Regions from separate parts of the Halomonas sp. 3A7M genome, predicted to be linked through region 1. Evidence: predicted binding sites of a transcription regulator. Region 1 holds the regulator's gene; each other region holds the start of a gene.

What was found. The regulator PhoB, encoded in region 1, activates phosphate uptake and scavenging genes when phosphate is short. The targets are predictions, from matches to a motif close to TGTCATANNNNTGTCANA.
Region 2: a site for PhoB is predicted at 2,789-2,806, ahead of ppk1 (polyphosphate kinase 1). Genes of this name have one in related genera too.
Region 3: a site for PhoB is predicted at 2,452-2,469, ahead of phnD (phosphate/phosphite/phosphonate ABC transporter substrate-binding protein). Genes of this name have one in related genera too.

Annotation. Positions count from the first base shown of each region.
Region 1 covers NZ_JABUZD010000034.1:20,781-28,256, forward strand. The annotation lists gene pstB (phosphate ABC transporter ATP-binding protein PstB) at 1-350, shown strand, start outside; gene phoU (phosphate signaling complex protein PhoU) at 381-1,106, shown strand; gene cysZ (sulfate transporter CysZ) at 1,175-1,909, shown strand; gene INT19_RS02460 (copper chaperone PCu(A)C) at 2,035-2,514, shown strand; gene INT19_RS02465 (hypothetical protein) at 2,613-2,885, opposite strand; gene INT19_RS02470 (hypothetical protein) at 3,341-3,643, opposite strand; gene phoR (phosphate regulon sensor histidine kinase PhoR) at 3,944-5,260, opposite strand; gene phoB (phosphate regulon transcriptional regulator PhoB) at 5,263-5,952, opposite strand; gene ubiA (4-hydroxybenzoate octaprenyltransferase) at 6,073-6,963, opposite strand; gene INT19_RS02490 (chorismate--pyruvate lyase family protein) at 6,998-7,476, opposite strand, start outside.
Region 2 covers NZ_JABUZD010000175.1:51,662-59,137, reverse strand. The annotation lists gene tatC (twin-arginine translocase subunit TatC) at 1-765, shown strand, start outside; gene elbB (isoprenoid biosynthesis glyoxalase ElbB) at 892-1,551, opposite strand; gene hemB (porphobilinogen synthase) at 1,760-2,767, shown strand; gene ppk1 (polyphosphate kinase 1) at 2,893-5,106, shown strand; gene metE (5-methyltetrahydropteroyltriglutamate--homocysteine S-methyltransferase) at 5,262-7,476, opposite strand, start outside.
Region 3 covers NZ_JABUZD010000148.1:54,351-61,826, forward strand. The annotation lists gene phnE (phosphonate ABC transporter, permease protein PhnE) at 1-456, opposite strand, end outside; gene phnC (phosphonate ABC transporter ATP-binding protein) at 453-1,322, opposite strand; gene phnD (phosphate/phosphite/phosphonate ABC transporter substrate-binding protein) at 1,414-2,391, opposite strand; gene INT19_RS13290 (bifunctional diguanylate cyclase/phosphodiesterase) at 2,515-4,275, opposite strand; partial or broken gene INT19_RS13295 (alkaline phosphatase family protein) at 4,421-5,374, opposite strand; gene INT19_RS13300 (DEAD/DEAH box helicase) at 5,656-7,476, opposite strand, start outside.

The DNA of each region.
Region 1 (7,476 bases):
AGGTTAAAGATCGTCTGCACCGATCGGCCTGGCAGCTATCTGGCGGCCAGCAGCAGCGCTTGGTCATTGCTCGTACGCTTGCCGTACAGCCGGATGTACTGCTACTTGATGAACCAGCGTCAGCCTTAGACCCGATCTCAACGCTGAAAATTGAAGAGCTGATTCGTAACCTTAAATCACAGCTAACGCTAGTGCTGGTTACCCACAATATGCAGCAAGCCGCGCGGGTTTCTGACTACACGGCTTTTTTGCAGCACGGTGAACTCGTTGAGTACGGGCCAACGGATCAAGTGTTCACCAACCCGCGTTTACAACGCACCGAAAACTACATCACCGGCCGCATCACCTAGGCCCCAAAGACATCACGTCAGGAGTGCTCAATGGATATTACGAGCGATAGCCACAGCCAACATATCTCTCGCCAGTTCAACCAAGAGCTGGAGGAGCTAAAAACCCACCTGATGGCCATGGGCGGTCTGGTGGAAAAACAAGTGCAAGATGCTGTTTTTGCGCTACTGGAAGGTGATAGCCGTCTTGCTGAGAAAGTGCGCGACAATGACCGCCAAGTGAACGACCTGCAGCTGCAAATTGACGATGAATGTACGCGGGTATTAGCGCGTCGTCAGCCCGCAGCTTCCGATTTGCGCTTAGTGCTGGCGGTTATTCGCGCAACTTCTGACCTTGAGCGTATCGGCGATGAAGCCAGCAAAATTGCTCGAAATGCACTACTGTTGAGCGAAAGTAGCGGCAGTATTCGTGGTTTAGTCGAAGTACGCCATATCAGCGAGCACGTGCGTAAAATGCTTCGCGATTCACTTACCGCTTTTGCGCGTTTTGATACTGATCTTGCAATGCAAGTTGTGCGCGAAGATGAGTTCGTTGACGATGAGTATGGTAGCGCCATGCGTTCGCTGATGACCTTTATGATGGAAGACTCACGTTCGATTAGCTCCGTACTTAGCATTATGTGGGTGCTACGTGCCTTAGAACGCGTGGGTGATCATGCCAACAACCTGGCGGAGTACGTTGTCTACTTGGTCAAAGGGTTAGATATTCGCCATAGCGATCCCGACACGATCGACCCGCAGGTACTTAAAAAATCTTGACCTAGCACGCGATTCCTCCTGCAATACGCCCAGATATCCCCTCTGGGCGTTTTTTCTAAGGAGCAAACATGTTGGATGCGATGACAGCGCTGAGTCGAGGCACTCGCTTGGTCTACCAGAAAGGTCTGCGGCGCTATATTTTCCTACCTATCGTGGTCAATATAATCGTTTATGCCAGCATGCTCAGTTTCGTGGTCAGCCGCTTTTCTGGCTGGCTAGACAGTGCGATGACAATGGTGCCAAGCTGGCTTGAGTGGCTCTCATGGCTAATCTGGCCACTGTTCTTTATCAGCCTACTGCTGGTGATCTTTTTTACCTTCACCCTGGTCACCCACTTAATCGCCGCACCTTTCTATGGTTTTTTAGCCGCGAAGGTAGAGCGCCAAGCAACAGGACGTGAACCCCTGGATGACCGCGGACTCGCTAAAACCGCCGTCGATGCCTTGGGTCGTGAGCTAGTCAAACTCGGTTATATTCTGCCACGCATGGTGATACTGTTTATCATTAGCTGGATACCTGGCCTGAACCTGATAGCGCCTATTTTGTGGATCCTTTTTTCCGCGTGGATCATGGCAATCACTTATTTAGATTATCCTATGGATAACAATAAGGTTACGTTTCGCGATATGCGTACACGATTATCGCAACGGTGGTGGCCAAGCCTCACCTACGGCGGGTTGATCATGTTAGTGACCTGGATTCCTCTCGCCAACCTGTTCTTAATTCCCGGCGCGGTGGCAGGTGCCGTCTTAATGTGGGACGACCACTACCGCGGCACGCGCGACATTACGCCTCATCGCTGATGGCTTAATCGCTATAACGCTGACACAACCTATTTGTTACCTTAAGGTTGTTTGGCTTCACTATTATTCTCAAGATTAAGCATAAGCCTTGTTAAGAAGATAAGGCCCCTACAAGGAATACGACCATGCTGACCCGCGCACTCTGGTTGACGGCTCTCCTCACTGGCTCAATCTCTTTCGCGTCGGCTCACGACGTTCAAACCGACCAGTTAAGGATCGCTCATCCTTTTGCCACGCCAACTCCCCCCGGTGTGGCAAATGGTGCCGCTTATCTGGATATTACGGCTCATACAGAGTCCGTCACACTGGTCAGCGCGCAGACACCTGTGAGCGAAAGTGTTGAGCTACATGATATGCAGATGGAAGGCGATATGATGAAAATGCGCCACGTCAGTGCTATCGAAATCGCTAAAGATGAAACGCTAACAATGCGCCCAGGTGGCGGCTATCACTTAATGCTAATGGGATTACATCAGCCATTGGCAGAAGGTGACCGGTTTCCCATCACGCTCGAATTTGCCCAGCAAGACGCTATTGAAATAGAAGTTTGGGTTCAAAGCGCCCAAGAAGGAAGCACCGCCGCTGACCGCCATCACCAGCATTAACAGGATCAATCGATCACCGTCTTAACCACAAAAACCCCGCCGAAGCGGGGTTTTTGCTATAAAACTTATTTGTCACACACGTTTAACCATCGCCCTCTTTACCAGCGTGTACTGCTACCTTCTTCACGGTTGAGTTCTTCAGCGCGATAACCTGCTCGCTCTTTAGAGTCATCATCAGCGTCACTGGCACGGCTTGAAGGAGCATATATCAGAGTATTCTCATTATCATTGATCAAATCTTTAGCTGAATAGGTTGCAGGGCCCGATGTGTTACGAGATTGAGGTTGAATAATTTCTTGGTTCTCAGCACGTCCTTGATTCAGCTCAATGGAAGAGTGTGCAAACGCTAATGGACTTGCGATAAGCCCCAACGATAAGCCCCAACGATAAGCCTACAACCACAGTGCTTTTAACAAATGATTTCAACAACATAAATAAAAACTCCTTGCTATATGGAGCAACCGACAATGCAATGATACAAGGTACCTTCTTTTGCCAATCGCAAAACGTGTCATCTGAATAATTGCATTTTTAACACCAAGAAACAGTGGGCAACGTAACAATGATTATACTATACACAAAAAATTAGACCCCACCGAAGTGGGGTCTTGAGCACTCTTAGTATCGCGATACGTAACACTAGCTTCCTATCCGTTTGAGGGGCTCCAGCCTTGGAATTAACCCTAACTAGCGTGTTGACCGTCGAAAGATTCAATCCTTGAATCTAGGAGCATCCATGCAATTTGACATCCATGCCTCTGAATAGCTCATCCGTAAGCGTAAGAGTTATAGTACCTTTTGAAAAGATAAGTAACCAAAGTTAATGTTACATTCCGCTATTTTCTTCAGGCAACTCATCTGTGCTGTCATAGCCAGACTCTGAATCGTCCTGGCTAGTTGAACTAGGTTCCATGTCGCTGGCGTTATCGCCTTCGTCATGAGTCAGCTCTTGGCTATCATAATCACTTGAATCTGTTGTACTTTCGGATTGAGTCTCAACAGGCTGCTCGTCAGGGGAAATATTGTTCGCGGGGTCTGCTGGCTCTTGAGCGAATGCTGCAGGGCTAGCCACTAAACCGAACGCTACACTTAAAATACCAGCTTTCTTGAGTAGTTCCTTGGACATCATGTTCCGTCTCCTAGATCGCTGTTCAGGTACTGCTTAAATAGTAAGAAAGACGGCCTTTCGGCTTACCAAATCCTATGGTTTTCTCTCTTACCAAGTACCAAGACACTTGCAGACGATGTGCCAAAAAATCAAAAATTATATAAAAAATCAAACAAAACAAACACTTAGTCAATAAAAAATAATAGAAAGGGCGCTTAAAGCGTTTGCAGATCAAGCAGGGAAAGTGGTTAGAAATGGCACATGAGTATTATGTGACCATACTTGTATGACAAGCATGACACACCTATACATCACTTGTACTTAAACAGAATTGCGCGAGGCGGACTCGCTTTTGACAACACGTGAAGACGGAAAAACACAGCGAAAGAGGGCTCCTTCGCCAGGGCGAGATTCAATTTGTAACAATGCGTCATGTCTTAGCAACACATGCTTTACAATCGCTAGACCAAGCCCGGTACCACCCGTTGCGGTACTACGCCCTTTATCAACGCGATAGAAACGCTCGGTTAAGCGTGGAATATGCACAGGGTCAATTCCCTCACCATCGTCGTCAACTTCAATACAAGCACTGCCATTGGGCATGGTTTTCCAGCGAAGTGTTATCTGACTACCCTCTGGCGTATACCGCACAGCGTTAAACACTAGGTTTGAAATAGCGCTATGCAGTTCCTGCTCGCTGCCGATCAGACGGGCATCGCTCTCAAGCGCGACTTGAACACTGTGCTGTTGATTAGAGAGCGCTAGCGCATCGCGGCGAATGGCGTCGAGCATTGGCCCTAACGCCAACGCATGATGATCCTCGCCACCTTGATCAATTTCTAACCGAGAGAGCAGTAGCAGATCATTGACTAAGTTTTGCATACGCTTCGTCTGCTCTTCCATCTGAGCAATACCTCGGCCCAAACGTGGTGGAAGTTGCTCTTTTAAGTCGCTGTAGGTTTCTAAATAACCCATCAATACCGTTAGCGGTGTGCGTAGTTCATGGGAAACATTGGCGACAAAGTCACGACGCATCTGCTCTAAACGATGCAAGCGGGTAATATCTCGCGCCATTACCAAGCGCTCATCATCACCATAGAGAGTAATTTGATATTGAAGGATATGCCGTTCATCGATGGGCGACGTTAAGGTCAGCGGCTCACCGTATTTACGTGCATTAAAGTAGCTGATAAATCGCGGGTCACGAAGCAGGTTGGTAATGTGCTGGCCACGGTCGTGGGCTGTTTGCAAGCCCAGCATTTCTGTCGCGGCACTGTTCCACCACTCCAGGTCGCCATGTCGATCTAGCATAACGACACTGTCACGCATCGCTTCGGATGATTCCTGAATACGTGCAAGGGTGGCACGTAAGCGATTCTGAGTAATCCGTTGGCTCTTTTGGTAGCGATACAAGCGATCAAAAAGCTCGCCCCACATGCCGCTCGCAGCAGGGGGTTCATCATGAGGATGAAGCGTTAACCACTTAAAGAGCGCTCGCAATTGGCGCAGTTGATACACCAGACAAACGGCAAGCCCCGCAGCAACTCCAAGACCTGGCATACCCAGCAACCACCCCAGACAAGCGCCCAAAGCGGCCAGCCACGCAATTCGCCATAGTTCTCGGCTCCACAGGCGCACCGTTACACCCGCGCGGAAAAACGGTACCCAGTGCCTCTCACCGTTTGAATGAGACTCTGGTGAGCTTCTCCTAAGGCCTTACGTAGACGTCGGATGTGAACATCTACCGTCCGCTCTTCAACGTATACGTTACCGCCCCACACTTGATCGAGCAGTTGGCTACGTGTATAGGCGCGCTCTTGGTGCGTCATGAAAAACTGCAGCAGACGGTACTCCGTCGGCCCCATTTCTAACGCCTTACCGTAAGCACTCACACGGTGGCTCACTGGGTCTAATAGCAAGCCATTAATTTCAATAGGATCTTCGACACCTCGGGGGGTAGTACGTCGCAATACTGCTTTTAAGCGCGCCACCAGTTCGCGGGGAGAGAAAGGCTTGGTGATATAGTCATCCGCCCCAGCCTCAAGCCCTTGAATCTTGTTATCTTCTTCGCCTTTAGCGGTCAGCATAATGATAGGCACCTCGGCGGTGGCTTCTTCACGCTTTAAGCGCCTTGCAAGCTCAATACCACTGGTGCCCGGCATCATCCAATCCAGCAAAAGCAGATCTGGCTGGTGGTCAACCATCATCGCGTGGGCATCCTGGGCGTTATCCGCTTCAAGAACGCGATAGTCAGCCATTTCCAGCGCCACTGCGATCATCTCGCGAATAGGCGCCTCATCATCGACAATCAAAACGGTCTTGGCGGTCATTCCAGGGCCTCACGGTGTTCAATGAAAACTAATTAAAAAAATAGTTTAAAAAACAGTTCAAAGACATGTCAGTGACGATAACACCATGACTCGATGACAATTTTATGACATAGAGGATATTTAGCCAGTTATTGGCCACCAACTTAGTGCAATACCTGCAAAAATTAACAAGCCAGACCAATGATTATTAAGAAATGCTTGGAAGCAGCGGTCGCGCTCACGGCCAGCGATTAAGCGTTGTTGGTGGACAAACGTAGCGGCCATAGCGGCTAGCCCAAGCCAGAAAAAGCCACCTAAACCAACACGCCATCCTACCCAGGCAAGTAGTCCAAGTGCCGCCACTTGCAGTACACCAATGATCAGACGATCAGCGCTACCAAACAGCACCGCGGTAGATTTGATGCCAATTTTCAGGTCATCGTCGCGATCGACCATGGCGTATTGGGTATCGTAGGCAACGGTCCACAGCACGTTCGCGCTAAACAATAGCCATGCTTCAAACGGCACATGACCCAATACCGCACCGAATGCCATGGGGATCGCCCAAGAGAACGCAGCCCCCAACACTACCTGAGGTAAATGGGTGTAGCGCTTCATAAACGGGTAAATGAACGCTAATACAACACCCCCTATCGACAACAGCACCGTAAACCAATTGGTCAATAGCACTAAAATGAAAGCAGTGGCTACCAGCGCGATAAACAGCAGCTGCGCCTCGGTTTCACTGATACGACCAGTGGCTAGCGGACGATGTTTAGTGCGCTTTACATGGCCATCGAAATGACGATCAGCGTAATCATTAACCACGCAGCCCGCGGCGCGCATCACATAAACGCCAGCAATAAAGATCAGCAGAACATTCCGCCCAGGCACACCCTCTGCTGCTATCCACAATGCCCATAAGGTGGGCCACATCAATAGCCAAGTACCAATCGGGCGATCCAATCGCGTTAAATGTAAAAAATCAGCCACCCGAGCCCATCCCGTTGGCCTCAACAGAGAACGGTCCATGCTTACCTCTCAAAAAGAAAACGCTGGCGATAGCCTAGCGCGAAGACAGGGCAAGATCATCTGCCATGGTCGATAAAAAGTATTCCTGCACTAACAGCGATAGCCCACTGTGCTGAAACACTGAGCGCCGCCCCCATACGCTGTCTAAAAGCGACGCAGAGTGTTCCGCGACAAAGCGTGGCTGATGGCGAGTGGCGTAGAGTGGCCCACGCACCAGGTCAGGTTGTTGAAACAACCAGCTGCCTAATGAACGCTCGCCAAGCCCTTCTAACCCCTTACCTTGTAATTGACTAAGTGGCGCTACCGAGCGTGCTACTACCCAGGGCTTATCGCCGACACACAACGCTACTTCCCTCAGCCATGCATAGCGGCGCGGTTCAATTCCCAGCGCTAGCGCTTCGTCCCGCAGAGGTAAGCCAATCGTTTGACGTAACAATTGCACCCGAAATGCGTTTGTGCCGCCTGCGACGGTTAACCGCGTCGTTAAGGAGTCCGTCGATGCCACCCACTGCC
Region 2 (7,476 bases), on a different contig from region 1:
TCCCAGGAGCCACGTAAAGACCAAGGCCAAGCGCCTCTTATTGAGCACCTGATCGAACTACGCTCGCGGCTTATGAAAGCGGTCGTGGTTGTATTAGTCATATTTCTTGGCCTTTATGCCTTTGCTAATGACATCTACAGCTTTGTGGCTGAGCCATTAATGGCACTGTTGCCAGAAGGCTCACAGATGATCGCCACCGAGGTAGCCTCGCCCTTCTTGGCGCCCTTCAAACTAACCCTGGTAGTCGCCGTCTTTATCGCTATCCCCTTCGTACTGCACCAAGCATGGGCGTTTGTAGCACCTGGGCTTTACGATAACGAAAAAGCGCTGGCGATACCCATTCTGGTCTCCAGCATAGCGCTATTTTACGCTGGGGCGGCCTTCGCTTATTACGTGGTTTTTCCGCTGCTCTTTGAGTTTTTCACCCAGACCGGGCCGGAAAACGTGGCGGTAATGACCGATATTAATCAGTATCTGAACTTTGTACTGAAGCTGTTTTTCGCCTTTGGTGTTGCGTTTGAAATCCCCATCGCAACATTTCTGTTGATCCTGTCTGGTGCGACCACGGTCGAAAGCCTTTCTAAAAAGCGCCCCTACATTATTTTAGGCTGCTTTGTGGTGGGCATGCTGCTTACCCCTCCCGACATTATTTCTCAAAGCCTGTTAGCGATACCGATGTATCTACTTTATGAGGTGGGCCTACTGTTTGGCCGGTTGGTACGCCGTAAGGCAAAGGCGGATGACGCTGAGGAACAAGAGACCTAAAAGCACTATTAAAGGCGATACACCGCTCAAAAAAAGCCTCTGCCATGGGAGCATGACAGAGGCTTTTTACTCTTCATACGAGAGGCTTTTTGCCCCTCATACGCATAGCCGATTACCTAGAAAATATTAGCCCATCATTTCATCAATGCGGTCTACCAACTTAAAGATACCTGTTGCGGCCTCACTGATACGGGTCGCCAGCATATAAGCAGGCGTCGTTACCACCCGGTGCTCATGATCCACCACAATGTCTTCTACGCCACAGCTGCGGTGCAGGCCACCCATCGCACTAATGGCGCCAGAAACACTCGGATCATGACCAATGGTCACGGCCACCCCTTCGCCAAGTAGGCGCGGGACCAAAACAGGAGAAATACACATCAGGCCAATGGGTTTTGCCTCTTCCTTAAAGCCTACCAGCGCCTCTTTTACGCTCTCAAGTACCTGCATACTGTCGCCCTTGTCGGCAAAATCAGACAGGTTTTTAGCGACACCAAAGCCACCAGGAACAATGACCGCATCAAAGTCGTCAGCATCTAGCTCAGTAATCGGGCTAATATCACCCCGGGCAAGGCGCGCAGACTCCTGCAACACATTGCGCTGCTCACCCTCAACAGGCTCTTGGGTTAAGTGGTTAATCACATGATGCTGAGCGACATCTGGCGCAAAGCAGCGATAGCCAATCCCCAACTGATCAAGGCGCAGCAGCGTTAGCGTTGTTTCATAGATTTCAGAACCATCAAAAACGCCGCAGCCTGCTAATACGATTGCTACCTGTTTGGTCATGCTTATCTCCTTATCGTAGCGCTTATTATCGCTGTTAAATCGTCGCCACTTAGCGTCGCTGAGTGGCTCACTTTAGTCAGTCTATAAAGCCACTACAAGCCAGCTACCACAAGCCTGCTTTCGCTGCAGTGCAGGACTGATATACTCACGTTAGGCCTTTTAAGGCACCTACTATTCGATTGACTATGCGATTGTTTGGAGAAAGCCGTTGAACACCTCTGCTCCCCGTCACTTCCCTGCTACCCGACTTCGCCGTATGCGTCGCGACGATTTCTCCCGTCGCTTAATGCAGGAGTCGACGCTAACACCCAGTGATTTGATTTTGCCGGTTTTTGTACTGGAAGGCGAAAATCAACGCGAAGCAATTGCCTCAATGCCCGGTGTTGAGCGTCTTTCCATCGACCTGCTGATAGAGCAGGCACGTGAGGCCTACGCGCTGGGTATTCCTGCCTTAGCTCTCTTCCCCGTTGTCGGCGCTGAGCAAAAAAGCGAGTTAGCAGAAGAGGCTTACAACTCGAATGGTCTTGTCCAGCGTAGTGTGCGGGCGCTAAAAGAAGCACTACCAGAGCTTGGCATTATTACCGATGTCGCCCTTGACCCCTATACTAGCCACGGGCAGGACGGCATTCTTGATGAGCACGGCTATGTGCAAAATGACCGCACAGTGGATACGCTGCTCAAACAAGCGCTCTCTCACGCCGAAGCAGGCGCCGATGTCGTAGCCCCCTCCGATATGATGGATGGCCGCATCGGCGCCATCCGCCAAGTGTTAGAGCAAGAACACCTGCATAATGTGCGTATTATGGCGTATAGCGCTAAGTATGCCTCTAAGTATTACGGCCCCTTCCGTGATGCAGTCGGGTCTGCCACTAACCTTGGCAAAGCAGATAAACGCACCTATCAGATGGATCCTGCCAATAGCGATGAAGCGCTGCATGAAGTGGCTATGGATATCGCCGAAGGCGCCGATATGGTGATGGTGAAACCCGGTATGCCTTACTTGGATATCGTACGCCGTGTAAAAAGCGAACTCCAAGTACCGACATTTGCCTACCAAGTCAGCGGTGAATACGCCATGCATCGCGCTGCTTTCGATAACGGCTGGCTTGAGGCCGAACCGGTGATTCTTGAGTCACTGATGTGCTTCAAGCGCGCAGGAGCTGATGGAATTTTAACCTATTTTGCGTTAGAAGCAGCACGCTTATTGCAGCGTTAGTTTAGTAGATCAGTCCGTAAAGATGACAAACCAGTGACACTAGTTTGTCATCTTTTCCCGGCATACTCCTATCAACAGCAATTATCACGCTATGATGAGTATGAACCACCACCGGGGGGGCAACCATGGACGATCAATCAGCAGATTCCACGCCAGTATTTTCTAGCGAGTCAACGAACGCTGCAAACGAGACAGTAAGTGGCGAGGGAGAAGCTTTGCCATTGCGCATCAATCGTACCCCCACCGGAGTTCACGCGAAAGAGTCTCATTTGGAGGCGGATCTTGACGATCCGCAGCTCTACTTCAATCGCGAGCTTTCTCATCTGCAATTCAATATCCGGGTGCTTGAACAAGCCCTGGACGATGCGCATCCGCTACTTAACCGGCTGATGTTTCTGCTGATCTTTTCATCCAACATGGATGAGTTTTTTGAGATAAGAGTCGCCGGGCTTAAACACCAAATGGCACTAGGCGACGATACCACCGCCGCTGATGGCCGCTTACCCAAGGCTGTGTTGGCAGAAATTTCGGATATCGCGCATCAGCAAATTGCCCGCCAATATCAAATATTGAACGAAACACTGCTGCCCGCGCTGGAAGCTCAGGGATTACGCTTTCGTCGTCGCGATCAGTGGACCGACGAGCAAAAAGCCTGGGTGAAAGATTTTTTTGATAACGAGATCATGCCGGTCATCAGCCCCATTGGCTTAGATCCTTCCCACCCGTTCCCGCGTTTGGTTAATAAAAGCCTCAACTTCATTGTTGAGCTAGAGGGAAAGGACGCCTTTGGCCGGGCTGGCGGTATGGCAATACTGCCAGCACCCCGCTCACTGCCTCGTTTGATGGCGCTGCCTAAAGCGCTATGTGCAGAAGGCTTCTCCGAGTATATTTTCTTATCGTCGATGATTCACGCACATGCAGAGGAACTCTTCCCCGGCATGCGTGTGCGCGGTTGTTATCAGTTCCGGCTGACCCGCAATGCCGATATGACCGTCGACCCAGAAGAGGTCTCAGACTTGGCCTCAGCGCTACGTGGCGAGCTATTAGCCCGTCGCTATGGCAGCGGTGTTCGCCTTGAAGTCGCTGATAATTGTCCAGATGACTTGATCAGTTTCTTGCTGCGCCAGTTTGAGCTAGAAAGCAGCGATTTATACCGTGTTCAAGGGCCGGTAAATTTGACCCGCATGATGGCGGTTCTCGGCGATGTCGACCGACCAGAGCTACTCTACCGCCCTTACTCACCTAGCGTGCCAAAAGCATTAAAAGGTGGCAGCCTGTTTAGCGCTATTGCCAAAAGCGATATTCTGCTTCACCACCCGTTCCAGTCCTTTTCACCTATCGAAGATTTACTGCGCGAGGCTGCACGTGATCCGGACGTACTGGCAATCAAGCAGACGCTGTACCGTACAGGCGCAGACTCAACGATAGTGAGTGCTCTGGTCGATGCCGCTAGCCAAGGCAAAGAAGTTACCGTTGTTATCGAGCTGCGGGCGCGTTTCGATGAGGCCGACAATCTTCAGTTAGCATCACGCCTGCAAGAAGCCGGTGCCATCGTGATTTACGGCATCATGGCCTATAAAACCCACGCCAAAATGCTGCATATCGTGCGACGTGAGAAGGGCGAGCTGCGCCACTACGCACATTTAGGTACCGGCAACTACCACTCTAAAACCGCCAAACTATATACCGATTACAGCTTGCTGACTGCCAATACAGCGCTATGCGCGGACGTGCATAAAGTGTTCCAGCAGCTTTCTGGCATGGGCCGCGCGCGCAAGATCGATACCCTGCTCCACGCCCCCTTTACGCTTCACGAGCGCTTAGTCGAAATGATTGACCGTGAAGCTCAGGTGGCGCTTAAAGGTAAGCGTGGGCATATCATTATTAAGTGTAATTCGTTAACAGAGCCCAAGCTTATCAAAGCGCTTTATCGCGCCTCGCAAGCAGGCGTAGAGTGCGACCTAATCATTCGCGGCATGTGCTGTTTGAAACCCGGTATCGAGGGTGTTTCAGAGAATATCCGCGTGCGGTCGATTATTGGGCGCTTTTTAGAACATACCCGTGTTTTCCACTTCCACAATGACGGCAAGCCAGAAACGTGGTGTTCAAGCGCTGATTTTATGTCACGCAATATGTTCCATCGCGTAGAAACCTGTTTCCCGCTATTGGATAAAAAGCTGGCCACCCGAGTACGTAAAGATTTGGAAACCTATCTGGTCGATAACTGCCAAAGCTGGCTACTACAAAGCGACGGCAGCTATCAACTGCAGAGCCCTGGCAATGGCGACCCGATCAGCGCCCAGGAAACACTGCTCTATGCCTACGCCTCTAAAAGCTAGCTATCACCGCTAGAGAAACAGTAAGCCCCGCTGCCTGTTGCAGCGGGGCTTAAATGACAAATAGCTGTGTTCAGAACTACCTATATTTAGAACTACCTATGCTCAGAATTAACTTTTATCACCCTTACTTACTTGTCTAGCGGGTGATCCGTTAATTACGCATAACGCTGACGTAGTTGATTGGCCGCTTCCACCATATTCGCCAATGCAGGCTCTACTTCTGCCCAACCACGGGTTTTTAGACCACAGTCTGGGTTCACCCACAGCCGCTCGGCAGGGATTTTCTCCAGCGCTTTTTCCATCAGCGCCACCATCCACGCAACATCCGGAATATTGGGCGTGTGGATATCATAAACCCCTGGCCCAATTTCGTTCGGGTATGCAAAATCCTGGAAAGCGTCCAGCAACTCCATATCGGAACGCGACGTTTCAATAGTAATCACATCCGCGTCTAGTGCAGCGATGGCACCAATGATGTCGTTGAACTCCGAATAGCACATATGGGTATGAATTTGGGTGCTATCCTTAACGCCAGCAGCGCTTAGCTGGAAGCTTTCTACCGCCCAATCTAAATAGGACTGCCACTCGTGCTGACGCAGCGGTAAGCCTTCACGTAGCGCGGGCTCATCAATTTGAATGATCCGAATACCGGCTTTTTCCAAATCTAATACTTCGTCACGCAGCGCCAGGGCGATCTGGCGGCAGGTGGTTGCGCGGGGTTGATCATCACGCACAAACGACCACTGCAAAATCGTCACAGGCCCTGTCAGCATGCCTTTCATGGGCTTATCCGTGAGCGATTGGGCATATTCGCTCCACTTCACTGTCATTGGCTCTGGGCGGGTGACATCACCAAAAATAATCGGCGGTTTCACACAACGAGAGCCATAACTTTGTACCCAGCCAAAGCGCGTAAAGGCAAAGCCTTCTAACTGCTCACCAAAGTACTCCACCATGTCATTACGTTCAGCCTCACCATGGACAGGCACATCAAGACCTAGTGCTTGCTGGCGCTCTACGACGAAGGCAATTTCTTCTCGCATGCGGGCTTCATAATCCGTTTGGCCCAGTTCACCGGCTTTAAATGCCCGACGAGCAGCGCGTATCTCACCTGTTTGCGGAAAAGAACCAATGGTGGTGGTGGGAAACAGCGGTAACGCAAGCGCTCTGCGCTGTGCTGCTGCGCGGGCAACATAAGGTGATTGGCGTTGGCTATCTTGAGCCGTTATTGCTGCTAGACGTGAGCTGACAGCAGGCTGATGAATTCGGGTTGATTCCCGACGCTTATCCAAAGCATACGTTGCTTCGCTCACCCGCTGTTCATCGACAGGCGTTGTGCGATTATCAATGAGCCGAGCGAGGGTCACCACCTCATCCAGTTTTTGCCGGGCAAATGCTAACCAGCCGACCAGCTCGCTCTCTAGCTCGGTTTCTTGGGATAAGTCTACCGGCACGTGCAGCAACGAGCAGCTGGGCGCCAGCCATAACCGCTGCCCTAAACGCACTTTTAAGGGCAGCAAACGCTCACGTAGGGCTGCCAAATCAGCACGCCAGATATTACGGCCATCGACTAAGCCAATTGAGAGCACTTGATGAGGGCTTAAACGATCAATCACGCTCTCTACCTGGCCCGGCGCACGCACAGCATCAATATGCAACCCAGCCACTGGCAGGCGAGTGGTTAGCGAAAGGTTATCACCCAGCGCACCAAAGTAACTGGCAACGAGTAGCTTCAGCGGCGCCGATTGCAGGCGATGATAGGCGCGCTCATACGCTTGCTGCCACGCCAACGGCAAGTCTTGCACCAGAGCAGGCTCGTCAAGCTGCACCCACTCAATACCTTGAGTGGCTAAGCGTGCCAGAATTTCGCTATACACATCCAGTACGCTGTCTAACAGGCTCAGCCGGTCAAACTCACTACCTTTAGTCTTACCCAGCCATAGCCAAGTAAGCGGGCCGGTTAGCGTCACTTTCGGCGTAAAGCCCGCCTGTAAAGCTTCATCTACTTCATTAAATAAGCGGTCAGACGCTAGCGTAAACGTCTGCCCCTCATGCAGCTCAGGTACTAAGTAGTGGTAGTTGGTATCAAAGTACTTGGTCATTTCGCAAGCAGCTGCGGGTGTCCCGCTAGGGGCACGGCCACGGGCCATGCGAAACGCGGTATCCAAATCAACGTTGCCTGCGCTAACTTCGTGCTGGGCATTAAAACGCGCGGGCACCGCTCCCAGCATGACGGAAACATTAAGTACCTGGTCGTAAAATGCAAAATCGCCAACACTGATAAAGTCGAGGCCCGCGTTTTGTTGGGTCTGCCAATGAGAAAGCCTGAGCGCCTGACCTGTTGCTTCAAGGTCTCCCCGTGTGATGTCT
Region 3 (7,476 bases), on a different contig from region 1:
CGCAAACGGCCCGAAGCCGAACATCACCACAAACAGAATGGCGATGATAATTTCCTGGAAGGTGCGCGAAACGGCAATAATCGCGCGGCATAAGGCATAAATAGGTAATGGCGAGATATTACGCGCCGCCCCCAGCCCCACGGGAATGGCCAATAACACGCCAATCACCGTAGAGGTTAACGTCATGGTCAAACTTTCCAGCAGGCCAGCGATAATGTCACTCTGGCGGCTCACGAAGTCCGGCTGCAAAAACGCACCAAGAAAATTGAGTGCGCGTCCGGCCCCTTCCGCCACACGTGCCCAATTAACTTCCACAGAGGCAAGTGCGAGTACCAGATATGCAATCGCGCCTAGCACCAGCCCCCAACGCACACGCGGGTTATCAATCAGTGGTAAGCGCCGCCAGTGCCCTTCACGCGCAGCCTGTTGGCGCGCCAGTGAATTGGTGCTGTTCATCGCGCGGCCCCACTCGCTAGTCTTTCTAATCGGGACAGCTCGCAGCCAGCATGAAGCCGATGTGCTTCGCTCTCTTTCGTATTCTGTTCAGTTTCATCATCGTCAGCGGGTTCTGGGGTGGTATCCCAATCCTCTTCACCATAGATAGTTGTGAGGATCTCGCTGGTAAGCTCGTTAGGCTGCCCGTCAAAGACGATTTCCCCAGCCCGCAACCCCACAATACGGTCAGCAAACTGCTTAGCCAGCGCGACGTCGTGAATGTTGATAATCGCGGCCAACTCTCGCTCGGCGCATAGTTCACGGATCAGACGCATGATCTGGCGCGATGTCTTCGGATCGAGACTGGCGGTGGGCTCATCAACCAAAAGTAGCTTTGGGCTTTGTAACAGCGCACGGGCAATGCCGACCCGCTGGCGTTGGCCACCGGAGAGCGCATCGGCACGCTTATCAATAGCGTGGGGCAAACCAACCCGTTCCAGCAAGCGAAAGGCTTCGGCCACGGCTTCTTGTGGGTAACGGCGCAAGAAGCTACGCCAGAACCCTACATAACCTAGCTGGCCAGACAGCACGTTCTCCATCACGGTTAAACGGTCAACCAGTGCATACTCCTGAAAAATCATTCCCATGGAGCGGCGCGCGTGGCGTAGCTGGTTGCCCGAAAGTTTGGTCAGCTCTACATCTTCCAGGCGAATACTGCCTTGGGTGGGTTCTACCAAGCGGTTCACGCAACGAATCAGCGTGCTTTTCCCTGCACCGGAAGGCCCGATCAGCGCCATCACTTGACCCTTAGGTAGCGTCAGTTGTATATCGGTTAACGCACGATCCCCAGTAGAGTAACGTTTGCCAACGCCGGTAAGAGTCAACATGAGAGTGCCTCATTTACGAGTAGTCAGGTACATAGCAATTCGGCCAGAAAGTTGCCTTCCTGGCCGATAGGGTTTCAGAACGACTGGCGTATTAATCGCAGTCGTAGGTCACGCCGTTAGCATCAGCGATGGTGCGAATGACCGACCAGTTTTCCTGATAAGTAATCGGGATAAACTGCGCTTCACCGGAATTGGCAAACTCGGTCTCAAGAGCCGTGCCTTCCCAGTCGTAGCTGAAGAAAGCATCCTGAATTTTCTCGGCCAGCTCAGGGTTCAAGTTATTGGCCAGTCCATAGGCGGTGGTGGGGAACGTTTCAGAGGTGTAGATAATCTCGTAATCACCTTCGTTGACAACGCCACGAGAGATCATCCGCGCGCCAACAGAGTTAGCAACGGCAGCAGCTTCGTAGTCTTTGTTTACCACCCCTAAAATGGAGTTGTCATGGGAGCCGGAGAACGCAGTTTCGAAATCCTCACCAGCCTCTAGACCGTACTCGGAACGCAGCAGCGCAGAGGGGGCACGGAAGCCAGAGTTAGACGTTTCAGAGGTAAATGCCAGCTGGCTGCCTGCCAAATCTTCAACCGACTCAATGCCGCTACCGGGATAAGTGATGATCTCCATCTCATAGCCAAAGCTGCCATCTTCAGCGGCCATCATGGCAAAGGGGCGGAAACCACCGCAGTTAACGGCAACTGGTACGCCGCCCGTATTAAAACCAGCCACATGCAGGCGACCTGCGCGCAGCGCTTCCTGCTGAGCCGCGTTGGACTGAACCGGGAAGAACTGCACCCGCTTGCCGGTGGCATCGCTTAAGTGTTCGAGAAAATCCGCCCAAACATCAGCGTATACAGCAGGGTCTTCGACCGGCGTGTAGGCAAAGACTAAGGTATCCGGGTCGACCCACTGAGACTCATCGCTGGGTACGTCAGCAACCATGTCACCGTCATTATCAACATAACGCGAAGAGAGGTCAGCGGAGGCGCTAACGGCTGCCAGCGCAAACACACTAACCACAGCAGCACTAATCAACGTACGAGAAAACGATTGAGACAGACAGAGAAGTTGCATACATCACCTGAGCGGGTTATTTAATAATGCCGCTATGGTGGTGCCCAACCATGACAGTGAAGGGACATTAAAATGACAAGGTCATGACCGCTCAGTGACAGTTAAGTGAGTAAAAACGCAGTGCTACCTACTCCACGTCGGCACCACACAGCACCCTCGGCGCTCTACGAATAAACTGTTACCCACTATTTTTTTTGCTTGGTGCTTTAACTCGGAAAGTTGGGCGGCAGTGTCTAGTGCCTTGCAGCGAGAGGTATCAGTGACCGGCTTAACAGCAATAGAAACACTGACAAAAGGAATAAACGTCACCGCACCCTGGCGGTTTTCTATATGGACTCCCCCTTGCTGACGGTCTACATCTTCATAAAACCCGGGCGCCATCACTTCAAAAGAGTGCAATATTTGCTGGCAAACGCCCTCCCACTGCGCTAAGGGAAGCAGCATCATAAAGTCATCACCACCAATATGGCCGATAAATCCGCCGGCGCTTTCTACCTGTGCCTGAAGCAGACGTGACAAGGAAATAATCACGTGATCGCCACGGGCATAGCCATAAGCATCGTTAAAGGCTTTGAAATTATCTAAATCAACGTAGGCGGCCGCAAACCCTTCGCGCTGATCGAGATAAGTAACCAGCGTTTCGTTTATCAGGATATTACCCGGCAACCCGGTAAGCGGGTTGGCATGGCGAGCCTGACGCACCTGAATAGCGGTAATTTCACGCAACAGGTCCACAATAGTCCCCATACCCAAATAGCAACCGCGACTATCTACAATCACGAAATCTTCCTGCTCGATATCGCGGCTATCGGTTAGCTGCTGGCTAAGCGCCTCAAGAGACAAATCTGCGTCGGCCACTAGCATTTTAGGATCTGCAATCTCTAGCACCCGGCGCTTTGCGTACAACGCGTGGCTATAGGGGTTGGTAAATAGCGTTAAAAATGCATTGCGACGCACCACGGCTATCGGCACGCCATCTTCTACCACCGCCACGCAGCGTAGGCTTGTAACATCACGAAAGCGCTCAGCAAGCTCTGGCACGGAGCACGCCGGCGACACAGCACTTATCGCGCGTAAAATAGAGTGGGCGGTGCGCCCCGCCGGGCCTTTTAGCTGTGTCGTGGCAGGCAGCAGCATGTGCAGTTGCAAGGGCGGATGAAGGCTTGGTCGTGCAAAGTAAAACCCCTGAAGTAACGCCAATCCTCGGTCTAATTCCCATAGACAAAGGTGCTCGGCGGCAGTCTCAACTCCCTCAGCAATCAGTTGGCAGTCTAAGCTGCGCGCTACATCGAGAATCGAACGTAAGAACTCACGCTTGGCAGGCTCTTGATCAATGCCAGAAATAAAGTGGCGGTCTAGTTTGACGAAATCAGGACGTAGTTCAGACCAATGGCGCAAACTGGAATGGCCAGCCCCTAAGTCATCCAACGCTACTTGAAAGCCCATGTCGCGATAATGGGCCACGGCTTGACGCATCAGCTCGTAATCATGAATAGGCACATGCTCAGTCAGCTCGATGACTACCCGCTCTGGGGGCAGGCCGCTCTCTTGGATGAAACTCAGCGTTAAGCCTTCACGGAAGTCACGCTCAACAATCGTCAGCGGCATCACGTTCAGAAACAGCAATCCGGGCAGTTCAAGTTCTGCAAAACGCTGAATCGCTAACCGTCGACACAGTAAATCCAGTTCGACTAACAATCCTGCTTGAGTCGCCACCTCAAACAGGCGTAATGGCGAGTGTAGCGGCGATGTTTTCGGGCCACGAATAAGCGCTTCATAGCCATAAATAGCCTGTTGATTGGCATTCACAATGGGCTGAAACAACACATGCAGCTCTTCTGCTGCGATAATCTGGTTCAACCACTGTGCTTCTTGTGCGGTCATATACCTGCTGCCCTATCAAACGTCGCCTGTTCCTTTGAGTGTTATAGCTCCAGCTGATTTTAAAGCGCCATCAGGAAAGCATTCGGACAGCAATCGTGCGACATTTCCATGTCGTTTGTATGACACTAAGGCCAACAGCCGCGGGCTAAGAACGTGGGAGTTCAGACGGTGGAAACACCACATCACCGCCATCGACGTCTAACTGGCGAATATCCGTTGGGTGGCCCTGTTCATCCAGGCTTACCAGCCCAATCCCACTGGCATTCCATAGCCGCTCTCCAGCGCTGGCCCGGTCTGGGTCGCGGGGGTGAATACTCAGCTTGCGGCGCTTGGTGAACCAGTTGAGCGGTGAAAACGGCGCATAGAGCCAACGGTTCAAGCGGTCAAACGTGTTCAACAGCTGTTGTGGAAACGTATTTTTGATCCCGCTGGAGGTAATTTGCCAAAGATGCGGTGCCTGCTTTTGCCGACGTACAACAATGTCGTAGGCAAATGAGTAGTGGACGTCGCCAGATAAAATCACGTAGTTACCCGGCGTTTTTGAGTGCCGCCAAATATGCAGTAGCACATTGGCCGCCCCGCGATGCGCCATCCAGTTTTCAGCGTCCACCACCAACGGCTTGCCCGCCAAGGTAAACAGCTTTTGAATGATCTCTATCAGCTTGACCCCAAACATCGGAGCTGGGGAGACGATAACGGCGCTTTTAGTCCCCAGTAACGCTTGCTGCATTTCCATCAGCGCTTCCCAGTCCATTAAACCCGAAGGACGGTTGGGCTTTCTTTCGCTGCGCCAACGGCGGGTGCGCGTATCCAGCACGATGAGAGCAGGCGTGCCAGGCACCTGGTACTCCCAGCCCTGAAAGCGCAGTAACCGCTCGATAAATTTGTCCTGGGCGTTCGCGTTAAGCGAGCCTGCCTCTTCAAATAGTGTCGCGGCTTGAAGCAACAGCGGATTAAGCTTATCCGGTGCATTGCCCCACCCCTGGCACACTAAATAAGCTACTAACGCATTGCCGATAATACGCTTGGAAAACGGATGGCCGTAGGCACAACGCTCCCAGTCAGCGGTCAGGTTCCAGTCATCGGTGACATCGTGATGGTTGTAATCTATAGCGGCACTGGTATGGATACGGCCAGCAACCTATGCATTTCAGGCTTTCCGGGCTCTACTGTCATTGTCCATATGGATACGAGTTACATATGGACATTCCTCTCTCCTTTGTCCGTACCGGTCGCATGAGTCAAGCACGCTGACTCGACCGGTTTTCTTCACCGTTTCCAGTCAATTTTTTAAATCTTCAAACCTCTTCTTACAATAGGCCTGAGTAAGCGACCGCATATAAACGGCAACGATGCCATCCCTGGCCTCGTATCCGTTTTTTAAATAATATTCAACTCTGGCAGCTTCCTAACAATCTCTTGCGTTCTGAGGCTCACCGTAACCACCCTCTGAAACAGCTCCAGTGAATACTTTGGATTCCCCATGGTTTCAATAGCCCAGTCGTTTGCATCGTTGACGATTCCGCTGGCCTTATGGGTCGTCACAGACTGTCGTTCGATAACCCAATTCAGAGCAGCCTTACCGTTTACAACGTAATCCCATGCTTCGTCCGGGATGCCGGTCATGGTGATCTTGCCGTTATATATGACGGTGCTGAGATCGTTAATGTTTTTACCGGTTTCCTCGCAGCGCTTCTTGCCGAGTTTCATTTTGGTGACGCGGTAATCCTCGTCCACCAGATTGCCTTTGGTCTGAAAGGTCAGCGGATACTTTTCTACGGTTTCGTAGTTCACGTGCAACTTGGCCAAGTCACGTCCAGCCTTCGAGAACGCCCAAAAATCTGCTGCTTTTTTAACTTTCGGGATACGCGGAAGCTCTTTACTTAGGTTGTCGGCAAAGCGGGTACGGTAGTCCTCGCTGTGCAGGATACCGTAGACGTAATAGAACAGGTCTTCCTTAGTGATTTGCTCGCCAGGGTATGCTTCTTGGAAGTGGGCCAGCCCTTCCTCGGTGATAGCATCGCGACGTTTGAGGCCAACTTCAGATTGCTCCTCTTGCACAAACAAGGAATCGCGGCTGCTATTTTTCTCTTGGGCCTGCTCATCGTAAAGGTAGAGCGGAAAGCATTGGCCTTTTTCGATGTTGTCTAAACATGGAAGCGCATCAGACATAAGGACAGTAAAAGCCTTTGCTCCTGTGCCCGTAACCTGAATCACCAAGTTCTCCGCCCCTGCCTGCGGAAAGATGCGGGGCATTTGGAGCACCCTCTCATTAAAGGTACGGTTGAAATAGATCCATTGCTTGGTGAATGGTCGATAAACAGAGGTGGTAACTGATGACTCTTCGTAGGCGAAAGATTTATTTCTGGCCAAATCCTGCTTGAGGTTTACCGTCCAACTGATGCGAGTTGGGTCGGTATTGATAAAACCATCTACTTGCGCCTGGCGCGCCTTTGTATCCAACCCTGAAAGGGCTGAATTAAAGCGCTCCAACTCGGCGTTGTAGAAGTCAATCATGCTGCTCGCATTGTCTTTTAGCTTGACCTTGCTAGCGTTGTAAACCCAAGCATCGCGGTTAGTTGCTACCCCTAATGAGTAATTACTAAATAGTTTGGGGCCATCGCCTTTTTTATCACCCAATACAATATGCTCACCAAAGCTGTCATCGCGCTGATTCAGCCAGTCGCCATGCTGGTCAGGAACAATCTGCTGCCATGCGGGGATACCCTTTACACTGGCATAGTTCGCAATCATTTCCAGCTTTTCAGTACGGTTCAGGTAGTCACCAATGTCATGGAATAGGATGCGCCCGTGCTCTGCTGCTTCGGGGTTTTTGACCAGCAGGGAAATCGCAATAGGGGCACGGCTACCGCTATCGAAAATTTTCCCGCCCTCCCTTCGCGATAGTTCGCCCGAGGTGCGCTGATTCCCTCGCAAGTGAAACACATGAATGCTGGAAAACTCCTTCGTCAAGCACTTGCGCAAACCATCGGTGGTATTGGCCTCCAAAAAGCCGCCATTGGTCACAAAGCCTATTACCCCTGCATCACCAATGCGGTCGGATGCCCAACGAATGGCACGAATGTAGCTGTCGTACAGCCCCTTCGATAGCATTGCATTAGACTGAGCGGCATAAGTTTCTTCAATCCGTCTATCCAGCTTGGGGTAGCTGACATTGGCATTGTTATCGTTCTGGCTTAA